One region of the Anaerosinus gibii genome, then DNA from elsewhere that is predicted to be linked to it. Evidence: riboswitches for the same ligand, from Rfam matches in the RefSeq annotation. Region 1 holds a riboswitch; each other region holds the start of a gene.
The links. Region 1 has a riboswitch for cobalamin ahead of P3F81_RS07690 (magnesium chelatase ATPase subunit I). Riboswitches for the same ligand answer to the same signal wherever they lie in the genome.
Positions count from the first base shown of each region.

Region 2: linked by a shared signal. The riboswitch ahead of P3F81_RS12715 (TonB-dependent receptor plug domain-containing protein) and the one ahead of P3F81_RS07690 (magnesium chelatase ATPase subunit I) in region 1 are both predicted to bind cobalamin.
Region 3: linked by a shared signal. The riboswitch ahead of P3F81_RS08720 (sirohydrochlorin cobaltochelatase) and the one ahead of P3F81_RS07690 (magnesium chelatase ATPase subunit I) in region 1 are both predicted to bind cobalamin.

Region 1 covers NZ_CP120678.1:1,594,793-1,600,247, reverse strand. The annotation lists gene P3F81_RS07700 (nitrogenase component 1) at 1-339, shown strand, start outside; gene P3F81_RS07695 (nitrogenase component 1) at 329-1,630, shown strand; cobalamin riboswitch at 1,704-1,880, shown strand; gene P3F81_RS07690 (magnesium chelatase ATPase subunit I) at 2,030-3,055, shown strand; gene P3F81_RS07685 (VWA domain-containing protein) at 3,080-4,987, shown strand; gene nifH (nitrogenase iron protein) at 5,014-5,455, shown strand, end outside.
Region 2 covers NZ_CP120678.1:2,641,817-2,647,271, forward strand. The annotation lists gene hutW (heme anaerobic degradation radical SAM methyltransferase ChuW/HutW) at 1-162, opposite strand, end outside; gene P3F81_RS12710 (ABC transporter substrate-binding protein) at 192-1,226, opposite strand; gene P3F81_RS12715 (TonB-dependent receptor plug domain-containing protein) at 1,201-3,297, opposite strand; cobalamin riboswitch at 3,555-3,736, opposite strand; gene P3F81_RS12720 (FAD-dependent oxidoreductase) at 4,130-5,455, opposite strand, start outside.
Region 3 covers NZ_CP120678.1:1,835,223-1,840,677, reverse strand. The annotation lists gene map (type I methionyl aminopeptidase) at 1-373, shown strand, start outside; tRNA gene P3F81_RS08745 (tRNA-Arg) at 460-537, shown strand; tRNA gene P3F81_RS08740 (tRNA-His) at 610-685, shown strand; tRNA gene P3F81_RS08735 (tRNA-Gln) at 694-769, shown strand; tRNA gene P3F81_RS08730 (tRNA-Lys) at 774-849, shown strand; gene P3F81_RS08725 (sirohydrochlorin cobaltochelatase) at 924-1,715, shown strand; cobalamin riboswitch at 1,776-1,952, shown strand; gene P3F81_RS08720 (sirohydrochlorin cobaltochelatase) at 2,078-2,959, shown strand; gene P3F81_RS08715 (OadG family protein) at 3,233-3,541, shown strand; gene P3F81_RS08710 (sodium ion-translocating decarboxylase subunit beta) at 3,585-4,706, shown strand; gene cobI (precorrin-2 C(20)-methyltransferase) at 4,758-5,455, shown strand, end outside.

The sequences.
Region 1 (5,455 bases):
AGCCGTTATTTTGATCCGAAGTTTCATTTAGAAACGTTATCAGCTGTGGGTGCAGAACTTAAAGCGGTAGTTTTACATAATGATTTAACGAGTAAAGAAAAAGCAGAGCAACGCAAGCGAATCATGGAGCTAACGGATATTCCCTGCTATACAGAAGAAGAGATAAAAACGCTGGCAGAGCAAGTGGACTTTGTTTTAACGACGACAGATTTAATTGATCTTCCCCATCAGTTGTCTATCTCAATTCAACAAGTTGGCATTTGGGGTCTAGAAAATCTGCTAAATAAAGTATCTATGGCAATTCATGGACACGGCAGGAGGATTCTATATGAATACTAATCAGAAATTGCAGCGGTGGCTGCCGTGCAAAAGTCGTTGTGAAATGGCGGGCGCAGCCTCATTTTTTTTGAGTCTAAAAGATTGTGCGATTTTGATAAACGGGCCTCGTTGGTGTGCAACGATTGCCGAACGCGAGATGGCAAGAGTCGAGAAAAAATATGAGCGAAGAATCTTTTGTAGTGAAGTAAAGGAAATCGATTTGTTGTACGGCGCAGATGATGCGCTTTTGCTGGGGTTAGAAGAAGTAAAAAAAGAATGTAATCCTAAAATGATTGCAGTCATCAACAGCTGCTCAGTCAGCTTAATCGGTGATGACATTCAGGGGATTTGTCATAGAGCTAATTTAGCTTGTGAGATTATTGCGGTTGATGCAGGCGGACTTAAGGGAGAATTTTGGGAAGGGTATCAGGAAGCATTAGATAAAATTCTTGACTTAGTTACTGCAAAGGTAAAAGTTAAAAAAGAAGTTGTGCGGAAAAATCGCGTAAATCTTTTTGGCTGGTGCAATAACTATCCAAATTGGCAAGGGGATTTAGCTGAAATCAAGCGAATGCTTATATCCTGTGGGATTGAAGTTGGTGTTTGCCTTGGTGCAGATGAAACTTCTCTAGCTGAGATGATGCAATTGCCATTGGCTGCTTGCAATATTGTTTTATCTCCGGAACTTGGAGTTGAAGCGGCAAAACGGTTAGCAGAAGAATGGGGGCAAGATTACCTTATTGCGCCTACACCTTATGGAATGCAATGTTCCATTGCCTGGTTAAATCGGATTGCAGAAAAATTACAGATCAATATCTGTACAGAAAAACTAGAAACAGAAATCGACATCAATCAAGAAAAGCTGGATCAAGCAATTTTTCAGCTCAAAGCGGATTATAAAAACTTTGGCTTTGGCGACGTATATTTAACGCTTCCTTACGGAGTTGCTTATGGAATCGTAGAAGCACTAAAAACAGAGTTCCCTGAATTTAATGATATTTATCTCAAAATAGAAGGCCCGAATAAAGCAGAATATCCAATGATTCAAGGCGTTAGGGCATGGCAGGTAAAACAAGATACTTTATCTGTTGAAGAAGCAGGTATTTCGCTTGTCCTTGGGGACTGGCAAACTAGACTGGAAGTTGGGCAATATGATCGGATGATTTTTAAAAATTTTCTTATGCCAATGCAAGGTGTTCCTGTTGCAGAACGTCCCTATGCAGGTGTTTTGGGATGGAAGCACTTTATGGCGGAAGTGATAGAAGTGTTTCATGTGATTGCTTACTTACATCCGGCAAAAGTTGAAAAATAAAAAACATTAAAAAATCTTGACTGTATGACCACTATATAGTGTATGGTGGAAAACGATGCAATCATTTCGACAAATTCATATTGAGAAGATAGGTGCCGAAAGGCTTAATAGGGAAATCGGTGAAAAACCGGTACGGTCCCGCCGCTGTAATGGGGAGTAACTCCACAAAGATGTCACTGGATATATTCTGGGAAGGCGTGGAGAAGCGATGATACAGAGTCAGAAGAACTGCCTAGCTTCATTTTGCCATGAAATCCTACGAGCGATAGGAAGGTGAAAGATACTGTAACTATACAATGCTATATGCATTTGTAGGTATAGATATGGAATTTAACGCCTTTTTGCTTTTGCGAAAAGGCTTTTTTGTATGAGCATAGTTTAAATTGAAGGAGTAAAAACATGAAAAGAAAAGTAGTATATCCGTTTACAGCTATCGTTGGACAGGAAGAAATGAAATTATCTTTAATTTTAAATGTCATTAATCCATCATTGGGTGGTGTTTTAATTAAAGGGGAAAAAGGAACGGCAAAATCAACTGCGGTCAGAGCTTTGGCAGAACTTTTACCGGCGATGGAAGTTGTTGATGGATGTCAATTCCACTGTGATCCAAGTGAAGCGAATTTGCTTTGTGAAGCTTGCCAGAAGAAACAGCAAGAACATAAATTAGCAAGTCATCATGCGGTAAAAATGCGCGTGGTGGAATTGCCGGTAAGTGCAACGGAAGATCGCGTGGTTGGGACACTTGACATTGAACATGCGATTAAACATGGAGAAAAGAAATTTGAAGCCGGGATTCTTGCCCAAGCGAATCGCAATATTCTTTATGTTGATGAAATTAATCTACTTGATGATCATGTCGTTGATGTTCTTTTAGATGCGGCAGCAATGGGAATTAATACGGTTGAACGTGAAGGGGTGTCCTACTCCCATCCGGCGAGATTTGTCCTTGTTGGGACAATGAATCCGGAAGAAGGCGATATTCGTCCACAATTGTTAGATCGATTTGGACTATCTGTAGTTGTTACTGGTGAACATGAACCGGAAAAAAGGGTGGAAGTCATCAAAAGACGTCTTGCTTATGAAGCTGCCCCGGAAACTTTTATTGCAGATTGTCAAGAGGAGCAAGAAGCTTTAGCAACAAAAATTATTCAAGCAAGAAAAATTTTAACAAACGTAACGATTTCTGATGAACTTTTAGTTGCAGTTGCTAAAATGGCGATAGAATTAGGCGTCGATGGCCATCGCAGTGATATTACAACGATTAAAACAGCGATGACCTTGGCTGCTTTTGATGGTAGAGAAGAAGTCTTACTTGAAGATATAAAAAATGCGGCAAAATTGGTATTGCCGCATAGAATGCGCCGTCGTCCATTTGAAGAAGGTGCCTTGGATTGGGATAAAGTTGAAGCTTTACTTGCAGAGTAAATGGTTTTGTGGGAGGAAAGAAAGATGATGATACCATCTGCATATCCGTTTGCGGCAATTGTTGGGCAAGAGCAGGTCAAAAAAGGACTCATGATTGCTCTGGTTAATCCAAAAGCGGGTGGAATATTAATTGGCGGACCAAAGGGCACGGCAAAATCGACACTTGTACGTTCGATACGTGAAGTCAGTGGTGATAAGCGATGTGTAGATTTACCGCTCAATGCTACGGAAGATATGTTGTTTGGTAATATTGATCTGGAATATGCCATACAAGAGGGGAAAAGAAAATTTTTACCGGGAATTCTGGCGAAAGCAAATAACAATATTCTTTATATTGATGAAGTAAATTTACTGCGCAGTGAATTGTTAACGGCGATTTTAGATACCAATATTGCAGGGATAAATCGAATTGAACGCGAAGGAATTTCGTTTTCGCATGAAGCAAATTATATCGTAATTGGAACAATGAATCCGGAAGAAGGCACGTTGTCTGCGCAAATTTTAGATCGCTTTGGCATGTATGCGGAAACGACAAATGCAATAGAGGTTGAGGAACGGGTTCAGATTGTAAAATTGCTTTTAGATTTTGAGAAAAACCGTCAAATGTTTAAAGCTCGTTATGCGACAGATATAGAAACCTTAGCAGAGAAAATAAAAAAAGCAACAGCAATTGTTTCGCAAATTGAAGTATCAGAAGCGATGATGCAGTTAGCAGCGCAAATGTGTGCAAAATCATTTTGCGCAGGTCATCGAGCGGAAATCTATTTATTAGAAGCAGCAAAAGCGATTGCGGCACTTGAAGAACGGTTGTATATCTTGCCTAAGGATATGGATGAAGCAGCGATGTTTGTTTTGGTACATCGAATGCGTCAGCTTCCTCAGCAGCAACCCCAGGAGCAGGAAGAGCAAGAACAAAACGAACAAGAAGAGAATAATGATACAGAAAATAATGATGAGCAGGAAGAATCTGAATTACCACCACCGTCGGCAGACGAGGATGGGCAAGAGGACGATGATGAAAGTGAATCTGAGCAAGAAGATGATAAAACAGAGGAAACACCAGACAATCCGGAAAATCAGCTAGCGCCAGAAGAGCAAACAGCTGAAATTGATAAAACTTTTCAATTACCAAAGATGATGCTAGATATGGGCAAAGATCGTATGATTCGCCGTGGCAGTGGCAAGCGCAGCACTACGCGAACTGATTTAAAACAAGGGCGATACGTTAGGGCGTCAATGCCAAAAGGCAAGATTGAGGACTTGGCGTTTGATGCAACGATTCGCGCCGCCGCACCATTTCAACGGATGCGCAGTGAGAATGGCTGCGCATTAAATATTCAGCAGGAAGACCTTAGACAAAAAGTTCGTGAAAAACGCATTGGCAATACTTTTCTATTTCTTGTTGATGCCAGCGGCTCAATGGGGGCGAGAACGCGGATGAAAGCCGTAAAAGGTGCAATTTTTTATATGCTGCAAGAAGCGTATCAAAAACGTGATAAAGTGGGCATGATTGCATTTCGTCGTGATAAAGCGGAGGTGCTTTTGCCGATTACACGCAGTGTTGATTTAGCGCAAAAGTGTCTACAACAAATGCCGACAGGTGGAAAAACACCTTTGGCAGAAGGGCTTGATACGGCCTTGATGACACTGACTGCAATGAATAAAAAAGATAAGGAACAAGAGCCGGTGCTCGTATTGCTTACTGATGGCAGAGCAAATGCAGGTGAAGATGCAGTAAAAGAAGCAATGCGTACGGCTGAGCGATTGCGTGAATCCAATGTAACATCGGTAGTGATAGATACAGAAACTGATTTTATAAAATTAGGTATCGCTAAAAATCTTGCTCGTGAAATGGGCGCAACATATTTTAGTTTAAAACAATTATCACAGGAAAATATTGTACATATCGTTCGCAATATTACAGCGGGATAGACTTTGATTATATTGGGGAGAAGAAAATGAAGAAAATTGCATTTTACGGAAAAGGTGGAATCGGGAAATCTACGACAGCATCAAATGTTTCAGCAGCTTTTAGTGAAATGGGAAAAAAAGTATGCCAGATTGGCTGCGATCCGAAAAATGACTCCACGCGTCTTTTATTAGGACATATTTGTAAGCAAACTGTTTTGGATGCGGTAAGAGATAGTGAAACGGGAGAAGTCGCGGCAGAAGATATCATCCACACAGGATTTCATGGAATTAAGTGCATTGAGGCAGGCGGTCCTGAACCTGGAGTTGGCTGCGCAGGAAGAGGGATTATCGTTGCACTTGATTTGCTTAGGTCGTTATCGACACTTGAGGAAGAGGATATCATTTTATACGATGTTTTGGGTGATGTTGTTTGTGGCGGTTTCGCAGTACCGATTCGTGAAGGCTATGCAACGGATATTTACATTGTAT
Region 2 (5,455 bases), 1.0 Mb from region 1:
TTGCTGTTTAGGCGGCATAATTGGTAGCAGATGACGCGGCGAGTATTGAAGTGTGCAATCATTAAATAACTCACTCATCTTTCGTGTTGCTTTTAGCCCGAATAATTCTTTATGATTTTCCAGTTGCATAAACTCAGCTAATCCATTCGTCAAATTCATCATGATATCTCTTTCCCCCAAATCCATCTTTCTTATCGCGATTCATTTTTCGGATATAATTGTTCTACCATATAGCGGACTGCTTCTGGATATCGCAACCCGGGATTGAGTAAAAATAAGTCCTCTGGTAAAAAGAAAACTTGTTTATTTTTTACTGCCCGCAACTCTAACCATGCCGGATTATTTTCCATTTCTGACTTAATCCGTTCAAGTGCGCCTCCGTTAGCTCCCATTGAAGTAATAAATAATACTTCAGGATCTTTTTCTACGAGTGCTTCCATGCTATATACAATTTTATCTGGGGATGCCATACCATTCATCTTTGCGATTGGCATATCCCCAGACTTAATTGCCAAATCTAAATGAAGTAATGCAGCCACACTTCCGGCGATGCTATCCTCCGTTTCTACGGAAATATCATTCATTGTCGTATGTAAAATCACTGTTTTCTTGCTAACTAATGGAACATTTGCTATAGCATCTTGGACACCGTTATCTAATTTTTTTGCCAAGTCTTGCCCCAAATCTGCATGACCGGAAACCAGCCCTAATAATTCACAATTTCGTTTTACGTCTTGATAAGTTTTCAGATTAAGTACAATCACCGGAATATGGTTTGCCTCCAATATTGGTAGCAAATTCTCATGCATTCCTTTATAAGCAATGACTAAATCAGGCTGTAAGCTCACTACAGCTTCACTGTTAATTCGATAAACAAAACCAACTTCTGCACTATCTTTATATCGCTTGGGAATCTGAGCTATCTGTGAGGTTGCCCGTCCGATAACTTTCCCCTGTACCTGATCCAAAATTTCTAGAAAGGATGGTGATAACACCACAATTCGTTCCGGTGTATTTGCCAATAACACTTCGCGATGATTATCATCGATGATTGTCAAGTTCTGGCTATGATTTTCCCCTAAAGTCAAAGATTCTTTATTCCCACATCCAGAAAACAATACACTAGCCGCAATAAATAAAATTGCACTAACCACTATTAATCCTTTATTCATACAACACTCACTTTCAGTCCTAACCAAACTAGAATTTGCAGTCGATTCCAACACGATACATTCTTCCATATACATCTTTATTATAATCATGATAATTGCCGAGATTATCTATGCCTAAGTATAGCCTTGCCCTCGCATCTAAATCTTTTTGTGCTAAGAAATTAACTACTGTAAATGTGCTATTTTCCATTTCTTTATCCCCCGTTGTAATATTGCCATCTTTGCTCGCCCAATAATCAATATTACTTACTACATCCAAGTTAAACTGCCAGTTCGTATCCTTCGGATGATAAAACAATCCTAAATTAAGCTGATGTCTAGGACGATCTTCTAGTCTTTGACTGCTTCCTTGATCTTTTGCATCTAAATAAACATAGCCAAAGTTCAAATCTACTTCATCATTCAATTGATGCTGGATTGAAGCTTCTATTCCTTGCATTCTCGCTTCGGGAATGTTTTTATACGTCATTAATTTGTCTTTTGTCGGTATTATACTGGAAACTAAGTTTCCAGCACTATCCACATATTTACCAGTCCAAGTAGATGTAATTAATTCTTTAACATCATTTCTAAATAAACCAAAATGTCCTGTTGTCTTATCATTCCAATCTTTTTCTAATGCTAATTCATAGTTCCATGATTTTTCCGGCTTAATATTAGGATTTCCCTGGAAATACTGACCTGGCCCGCCCATCGCGCTGCCTGCAAACATTTCCCAAGCATGATAAAGTTCATTAATCGTCGGTGTCTTATAACCTTGTCCCACAACAACCTTTAACCTAGTATCATCAGCAATGTGATAAGTAGATGCTAAATTTCCTGTCCAAGCAGAGTCAAATAAATTACTATGATCAAATCGTATGGATGGTATAACTAGCCATTGGTCATTTGGACGAATTTCATCCTGAAAATACAAGGAAACATAGTCAATAGATGCTTCATCACTCGATTTTTTACTATTTAGATCGGTTTTTATTCTCGTTCCTTCCGATTTATCTTGTCTCCATTCAAAACCAACTGTAGCCAGATGCTTATCGCCCAGTTGCCAACTGTCTTTCCCTTCAAGGACATTAATTGTACGATTCACCCAATCGAAACTATTTAATGTATAAGGGATAGTAACAATATTATTGCGTCGTGTCTGTTTATAAATAAAATATTCCTTTTCATATTTCGACTGATATGCTCGAACCGACCAATTTTGTTTATCATCTTCACCTTCATAGTTCAGCGATAAATTCGTACGTTTATTTTCATTTTTATTAATTTTATCTGATTTTGGCATCATTGGATGATAGGATTGCCCCGCTTCTGAACGCTGTGTGTCTTCGTTCAGTCGTCCGAAATCAAAACTTAAGCGATTCCCATTTTCAGCCGTATAGGTCATGCCAAAATCAATATTTTGCTCTTTGCCAAAATAATTATTACTTGTTCCTTCATTATCTACATAGAATGGTTTACTATCATTATAACTTCCCGATATCTTCCAACTCATATTTCCTTTCTCATTAATATCTTGATAAAAAATACTAGTTGTTGGACCTGCACTGTCACCATGTTCATAAAGTGAATAATCATAATTAATTGAACCTTGCTTTTTCATTGGCTGTCGCATGATAATATTGACAACGCCGCCAATTGCATCGCTTCCGTACAACGATCCGGCAGAACCGCGAATAATTTCAACACGTTCCACATTATCCATATTGATTCGATCTATTTCATGCGCATTGGCTGAGTTATACGAAAGTTCTCCGCTCATCCGTTTGCCATCAACCATAATTAAAACATGTCTTGATTCTGAGCCACGAATTCTCACTTGTGATCTTCCCTGAAAATCCTTCCACAAGGTCACCCCTAGCGCATTTTGCAAAACATCCCGTAACGTTCTAGATTGTCGCTTTTCAATATCTTGACGTATGATTACTTGTACTGTGGTAGGAACTTCTTTTACTGTCTGATCAGTCCTTGTCGCAGTTACAACAACACCATCTAGATAAAATTCATCCAATACTTCTTCATTTGCCCAAGCAATCTCTGTACCGATTGATAATTGCGTGCCCAATATCATTCCACAAACAATCGCCATCCCGATTGCTTTCTTTTTTTGGCTATAATGTTTCATCCCCGATTTATCCTCCTAAAAATTTCTTAACTACACAATCCATCTTACTAAAAAAAATCTGCCTCTTCGAAAAGGCAGATTTCAATTATCAGCAAATAAAAACATAAAAACCCAGCACGAAGCTGGGTAAAATAGCAATATAAATGCTGTTATTTTATCCCCTCCCTATCACTCGTAGGTTGTATGGACTGAATGGATGGTCACATTGACTTTGAATTGTTCTATCCAACAGTTAACGCAGCATCTAATCTCCATATTCGGTGATTGATAAACAGGCAGTTCTCCTGGCTTTAAATCATCGCTCATCCAAACCTTCCCAAAGTTTTCACCCCAGTGGCATATCTTGGACTAACTCCTTATTACAGTGGCGGGACCGCGCCGGCATTGAACCGAACTTCCCTATTAAGCCCTCACGGGCACCTGTTCCCTTCAATATTTAGTTTTCACATCATTTCAATAAATTGCAAGAAATATTTTCCATGATAATACTTTATCATCATAACACTGCCCCTAAAGCATGTCAATAAATTACCTAATTTAATATTATATATATATTTCTGTAAAATTATAAATTATTGAAAAAGTTCTTTTTCAGTAAATAGAGACCTTAAGCATTCTTAAATCAACCTTTTATTTAAGTCTCACTTTTATCAAAGGGTCTATCGCTCCAAATGATTATGGCGACGCTTTTTTACAAGTTACATCATCCGCTCAAAATAGCACTAAAAACATTTAATCTTTTTCACATAATTACTCTAACTTTATCGCCCTAACCCAAATAAGCCGACAAAATCAATGATTTTGTCGGCTTATTTTATTTTTATTTTCTTTTTTAATTCTTATTGTAGGTTCTGTACATGTTGATTTTCTCTGCATTTGCCTTCATTGTCCAGATACCGCATGGGCAAACGCCCGCGCAAATACCACAGCCAATACAACGCTCTGCATCGGAAACATATTCAAATGTACCGTCTGCTTTAACGACTTTACTAATTGCCTTTTCCGGACAGGATTCAAGACACATACTACAATCGCGGCAAGTACCACAGCTAATACAGCGATTGAAATCTTGATTTGCCGCTGGCAATTCGCAGCTATGACATTTTTCAAAGTAAGCTTTACTTATTTGTCCTGCTGGAATAACTTCCTTCTTCACTGCCTGTGCATATGCTTCTCCATTTACGTAAGCATCTGCTGCCATTGCAGCCTTCGCACCAGCCCCAATTGCATCCGTTAAACGACCAGGTTTCACTACGTCACCAGCCGCAAATACACCAGCCATAACACTCGTATCTGCACCTGGCACTAACCAATCGCGAAATTTGTTTAACCCTTCAGGTAAATAATCTAGGATTGGTGTTTCCCCAACCGTTACAATGACCATGTCGCCTTCAATGAATCTGCCATCCTCAGCGATAATTCCTTTATCTGTGATTTCTTTCGTCATTACAGGCCAAATGATATCGCCACCAAGAGATTCAAAATGTTCGATTTCCTTTTTAAAGGCTGCTGGCTTTTGCACATCAATACAAGTTACCTTTTCCGCTCCCATTTCATACGCATCAAGTGCAGCATCCATCCCGGAGTTCCCTGCACCGATAACAAGCACATGTTTACCTACTTTCGGATTTTCACCACGGTTCACTGCTTTTTGGAAGTCTAACCCTTTTACGACTTTTTCTTTTCCAGGCCATGGGAATACACGAGGATTATGTCCACCAGTGGTAACGACAACGGCATCACTAGCTGTTTTAATCTCATTAAATTTATCACTGTCCACTTTGCAGTTATTGACAAAGGTTACACCCATATCTTGAATGCGTTTTAATTCCGCTTCTAAAATTTCATGCGCTAACCGACTGCGTGGAATTACTTGCTCAAGCTTACCGCCCATTGCGGAAAATTCATCATATACCGTAACATCATGGCCCTTTTTCGCCAACTGCCAAGCTGCGCTTAATCCTGCTACACCGCCGCCGATAACAGATATCTTCTTTCCAGTGCGCACGGATGGTTTCTCTACTTTTATGTGGATAGACTCTCTGCCAAGTGCACCAATTTGAATCGCTTGGTCAATGGATGCACGGCTACAGCCTTCCATACATGGATTTGGGCAGACACTGCCACATACTGATCCAGAGAACGGTGTATATTCAAG
Region 3 (5,455 bases), 240 kb from region 1:
AGCACGTGAATGTATGATAAAAGGAATTGAAGCTATTCGTCCATGGGGATTTTTGGGAGATATTGGTGCAGCTGTACAATTACATGCGCATGCGCATGGTTATTCAGTAGTAACGGATTTAGGAGGACATGGAATTGGAAAGAAATTCCACGAAGAACCATTTGTACCTCATGTTGGTGAAGCTGGAACAGGAATGCTTCTTGTCCCAGGTATGGTATTAACGGTTGAACCAATGATTAATACAGGAAAATATGCTGTTTATATAGATAAAAATGATGATTGGACTGTTTATACAAAAGATCACTCGCTATCTGCACAGTGGGAACACACTGTTTTAATTACTGATGATGGTGTAGAAATTTTAGCAAAATAAATCATTTTAAAAATTATTGAAATATCTTTAAAAATTATGTTGACAATCTATTTGTTTATATATATAATATTACAAGTAAAGCACGTGACTCTGTAGCTCAGTTGGATTAGAGTATTTGACTACGAATCAAAGGGTCGCAGGTTCGAGTCCTGCCAGGGTCACCATTTATTTATAAAGAAGTTGACATAAAGTTATTGCTTTGTTATAATAAATGACGGTTTACAGCAGTTTTTATGGTGGCTATGGTGAAGCGGTTAACACGCCGGATTGTGGCTCCGGTATTCGTGGGTTCGAGACCCACTAGTCACCCCATAAAATACTGGGGCATAGCCAAGTTGGTAAGGCACGGGACTTTGACTCCCGCATGCGTTGGTTCGAGTCCAGCTGCCCCAGCCATTTTGATCCACTAGCTCAGTCGGTAGAGCACCTGACTTTTAATCAGGGTGTCCCGCGTTCGAGTCGCGGGTGGATCACCATTTATGAGATAGAAGTCCTTTAACACATAGGTTAGAGGGCTTTTTGTTATTTTATTATCATAAAGGAATTTGAAATGGAAAAGAAAAAAGGAATTTTAATTACAAGTTTTGGATCTGCAAATTTAAACGCACATTCATTATTGAATGATTTTGTTAAACAAGTAGAATTGAATTTTTCAGATGCAGTTGTCAAAAACGCTTTTACTTCAGTATTTATTTCTAAAAACCTTAACAACAAAGGAATTACTGTTAAAAGTGTTCAGGAATGTTTAGAAGACTTTGCACAAGCAGGTATTTTAGATGTTGTTATACAGCCAACAAATTTGGCGACAGGAAAAGAGTATGAAGAGAAAATTGTTAAAGTTGCAGAAAAAATGAGGCAGATTTTTAATAGTTTAAAAATTGGAAAACCATTAATGTATGTTGGAACTGCAAGCGAAAATGAAGTGAATTATACTTTATTAGCCCGTGCACTACAAAAGCAGTTTAAGAATTTCGATGATTGTGAATTTGTTTTCATGGGGCATGGTGTAAAAAATCGGTGCTTACAAGAATATAAATTATTGCAATCAACATTTAATAAAATCAAGCTTCCTGTATTTATTGGGTTAATGGAGGAATGTTTTAGTCTTGAGCATATAGTAGAGCGTTTGGCGGTAAAGTCTAAAGGCAGGAGAATTATTCTCATGCCATTATTATTTATTGCGGGTGGACATGTAGAACAGGAATTGCTGACTGATGATAAAAGTTCATGGAAAAATAGATTAAAACAGGCGGGGTATGAGGTGGAAGTTTATCCGCATGGAATTTGTGAAAATAAAGAGGTACAAGAGATTTACATAGGAAAAATTAAGAAATTGTTATAGTCTTTATTGACAGTGGTATTCATTAATGGTATTATTGGACACGAATCGATTCAATTGTAAAATTAAATAAAAGAAACAGGTGTCCGCAAGGACTTAATAGGGAAGTTGGTTGAATGCCAACGCGGTCCCGCCACTGTAATAGGGAGCAAACTCAAAAATGTCACTGGAAATAATTCTGGGAAGGCTGAGTGAGCGATGAACTAGAGCCAGGAGAACTGCCTGTTTAACATCACCGTTATACCTACGAGCGATAGGGAGGGGGATTCGTCAGTCTTATATTTATTACTGAATATGATGAACCTTTTCTATGCGAAGTAGAAAAGGTTTTTATTTTTCTAAAGATGAAAATATGGGAGGATTTTATGAAAACTTTATTATGTGGAGTAATGGCAGTTGTTTTTTCTGTTTCAGCGGTATTTATGACGGGAGCTTCTGTTGCACAGGCAAATAGTAAAAAAGCTTTAGTTGTTGTAAGTTTTGGTACTACTTTTGAGGAAGCTAGACAAAATGATATTGAAGGGATTGAAAATGCATTAAAGAAGGCTTTCCCTGATCGTGAGTTTAGAAGAGCGTTTACATCTAAAATAGTAATGAAACGTATGTTAGAAAACCAAGGAATTAAAGTAAATGATTTAGAAACAACATTAAAAGAATTAAAAGCAGAAGGCTATGAAGATATTTTAATTCAGCCAACGCATTTGATTCATGGAGAAGAATACGAAGGAAAAGTTTTAGGAACAGTTAGCAAATTTGAAAAGGAGTTTGCTAAAGTTTCCGTGGGAAAACCTTTGATGACTGACGAAAAAGATTATGCAATTGTGGCTACTGCTTTAGCAACACAATTCCCAGCTTTAGAAAAAGATGAAGCTGTCATTTTCATGGGGCATGGCTCGCCGCGTGATAATAACAAGTCATTTGGCAACACTTATAAAACATTACAAGCTGCATTTGATGCTGAAAAAATGTCTGTTTTAATTGGTGTTGTTGAAGAAGTTGACCATCCAAATTTTGAAGACATGTATGCGATGTTTAAAGAACGTGGATATAAATCTGCAGTATTTATGCCATTGATGGTAGTGTCTGGTGATCATGCCAATAATGATATGGCTGGTGATGAAGAAGATTCTTGGAAATCTATGATTGAAAAGGATGGTTATAAAACTAAAGTTCAATTTGGTGGAATTGGACGTAACGTGGCAATTCAAGCAATTTATGTAGAACATGCTCTTGAAGCTTTGAAATAATAAAATATTAAAATATATGAAAAGATATGCATTAAGGGTGCATATCTTTTCATATATTTAATCTAGTTAAAGACTTTAGTTATGAGACGAACTGTTGATAAAGTTCACTTATAAAAAATTTTTTCAAGTGTTAAATCCTTGGGATTTGTAAGATATTTAATAATTTCTACTAAAACGACAAGGAAAATCCACTTTTATATAGTATTTCTACTTATAGGGTATTTTTTGATACGTTTAATATGTATACAAAATACGAAGAAAGGTGGGGTTTTTATGAATGGAGAACCAGTAACAACAAATCCCTTTTTAATCATGTTAATTAACATGACCATTGTATTCGGTGTTTTATGGTTGCTTGGATGTATGATTAAGTTTATTCATTTTATTGATCCGACGAAGAAAAAAAACACGGAAAAAATTATTTCGACTGCACCTATGCAGCCAGCGACAGTTGTTGTTTCTGAAGATGATTTACCAGATAAATTACAGGAAAAAGAGTTGGTTGCAGTTATCACCACAGCAATTATGGCGTATGGGTATCGCGACGTGAGAATTACCTCGATAAAAGAGATACACGATTAACTCTATTAAAGTAAAAAGAATTATTTACAGGAGGTATAAATAAATGGAAGCATTTAGTATTGCGTTGCAGTCAGTTTGGGCGAATAGTGGATATGCCGGGTTTAGTATAGGCAATGGCATCATGATTTTAGTTGGTATTCTTTTATTGTATTTAGCATTTGGCAAAAAATTTGAGCCATTATTATTAGGTCCAATTGCATTTGGCTGTCTTTTAGCAAATATACCTAAGACTGGTTTTGATGTTGAGCCTGGTGTCATGCAGGCGATTTCTTACGGGATTCAATATGAAATTTTTCCACCGTTGATTTTCTTAGGTGTAGGTGCAATGACAGATTTTGGGCCGCTTCTTGCAAATCCCAAAATGTTATTACTAGGTGCAGCAGCACAATTTGGTGTTTTTGCGGCTTTAGCAAGTGCAATGTTCTTTGGGTTTACTGTACAAGAAGCATCTGCGATTGGGATTATTGGTGGGGCGGATGGTCCTACAGCAATTTATATGACAATTAAATTAGCACCTCATCTGTTAGGCGCAATTGCTGTCGCCGCATATTCATATATGTCGTTAGTCCCACTCATTCAGCCGCCAATTATGAAACTTTTAACAACAGAAAAAGAACGTGCGGTGGAGATGGGACAATTACGTGAAGTAACTAAATTTGAACGTATTGCATTTCCTGTAGTATCTACGATTGTAATTAGTTTATTATTACCACCAATTACTTCATTGATTGGTATGCTTATGCTTGGAAATTTATTTAGAGAATCTGGAGTAACAGACAGATTGTCAGATACAGCGCAGAATTCTTTAATTAATATTGTAACAATTTTCTTAGCGACAGGAACTGGACTTACGATGTCAGCAGAAAATTTCTTACATATACAAACAATAAAAATTATCGGGTTAGGTTTATTTGCTTTTGCAGTTGGTACAGCAGCTGGAGTTCTTTTAGGTAAAGTTATGTACTGGACAAGTGGAGGAAAAATTAATCCATTAGTTGGTGCAGCGGGCGTTTCAGCTGTTCCAATGGCAGCGCGAGTATGTCAAGTTGTTGGTCAAAAGGCGAATCCGTCCAATTATTTGTTAATGCATGCAATGGGGCCTAATGTTGCTGGTGTAATCGGCACTGCTGTTGCAGCAGGAACTATGTTGGCTATGTTCAAATAATGTGGTATGCTATAAGAGCATATTTGGTTAGGTAAGTTAGGAGGATAACGAATGTCAGGAATTTTTTATGGTATCGGCGTTGGGCCTGGGGATCCAGAATTATTAACGGTGAAGGCAATCAATGCGATTAAAGAAGTCGATATCATTATTGCACCAAAAACTGAAAAAAAAGAGGATAGTGTAGCACTTTCTATTGCTAGGCCATATCTTCGTGATGATGTAGAAATTGTAAAACAAGTTTTCCCAATGGTAGTCAACTTTGAGAAATCACCTGAAGCGTGGGAAAATAACAAAAATGAAATTTTAGCATTACTAAAAGCTGGTAAAAAGATTGCTTTTTTAACTTTAGGTGACCCAATGTTTTATAGTACATATATTTATGTTTTTAGATTGTTAGAAAACGAAGGGTATCCAATTGAAACAATTCCAGGAATACCAGCTTTTTGCGCGATAGGGAGTAAACTTGGTTATCCTCTAGTTGAAGGTAATGATATTTTAACGATTATTCCAGCAACAGCAGAAGAAGCTAAAGTAAAACAGGCAATTGCCGTATCTGATAATGTAGTTTTGATGAAAGTATATAAGAATTTCTCTGAAATCGTAGATTGTTTAACAGAGAATCAGTTAACGGATAAAGCGGTTATGATTAGTCGTTGTGGATTGCCGGAAGAAGAAATTATTCATGATTTAGAAAAAGCGAAAGATAAAAAAGTTAATTACTTATCGACTATTTTATCTCGTCGTAGATA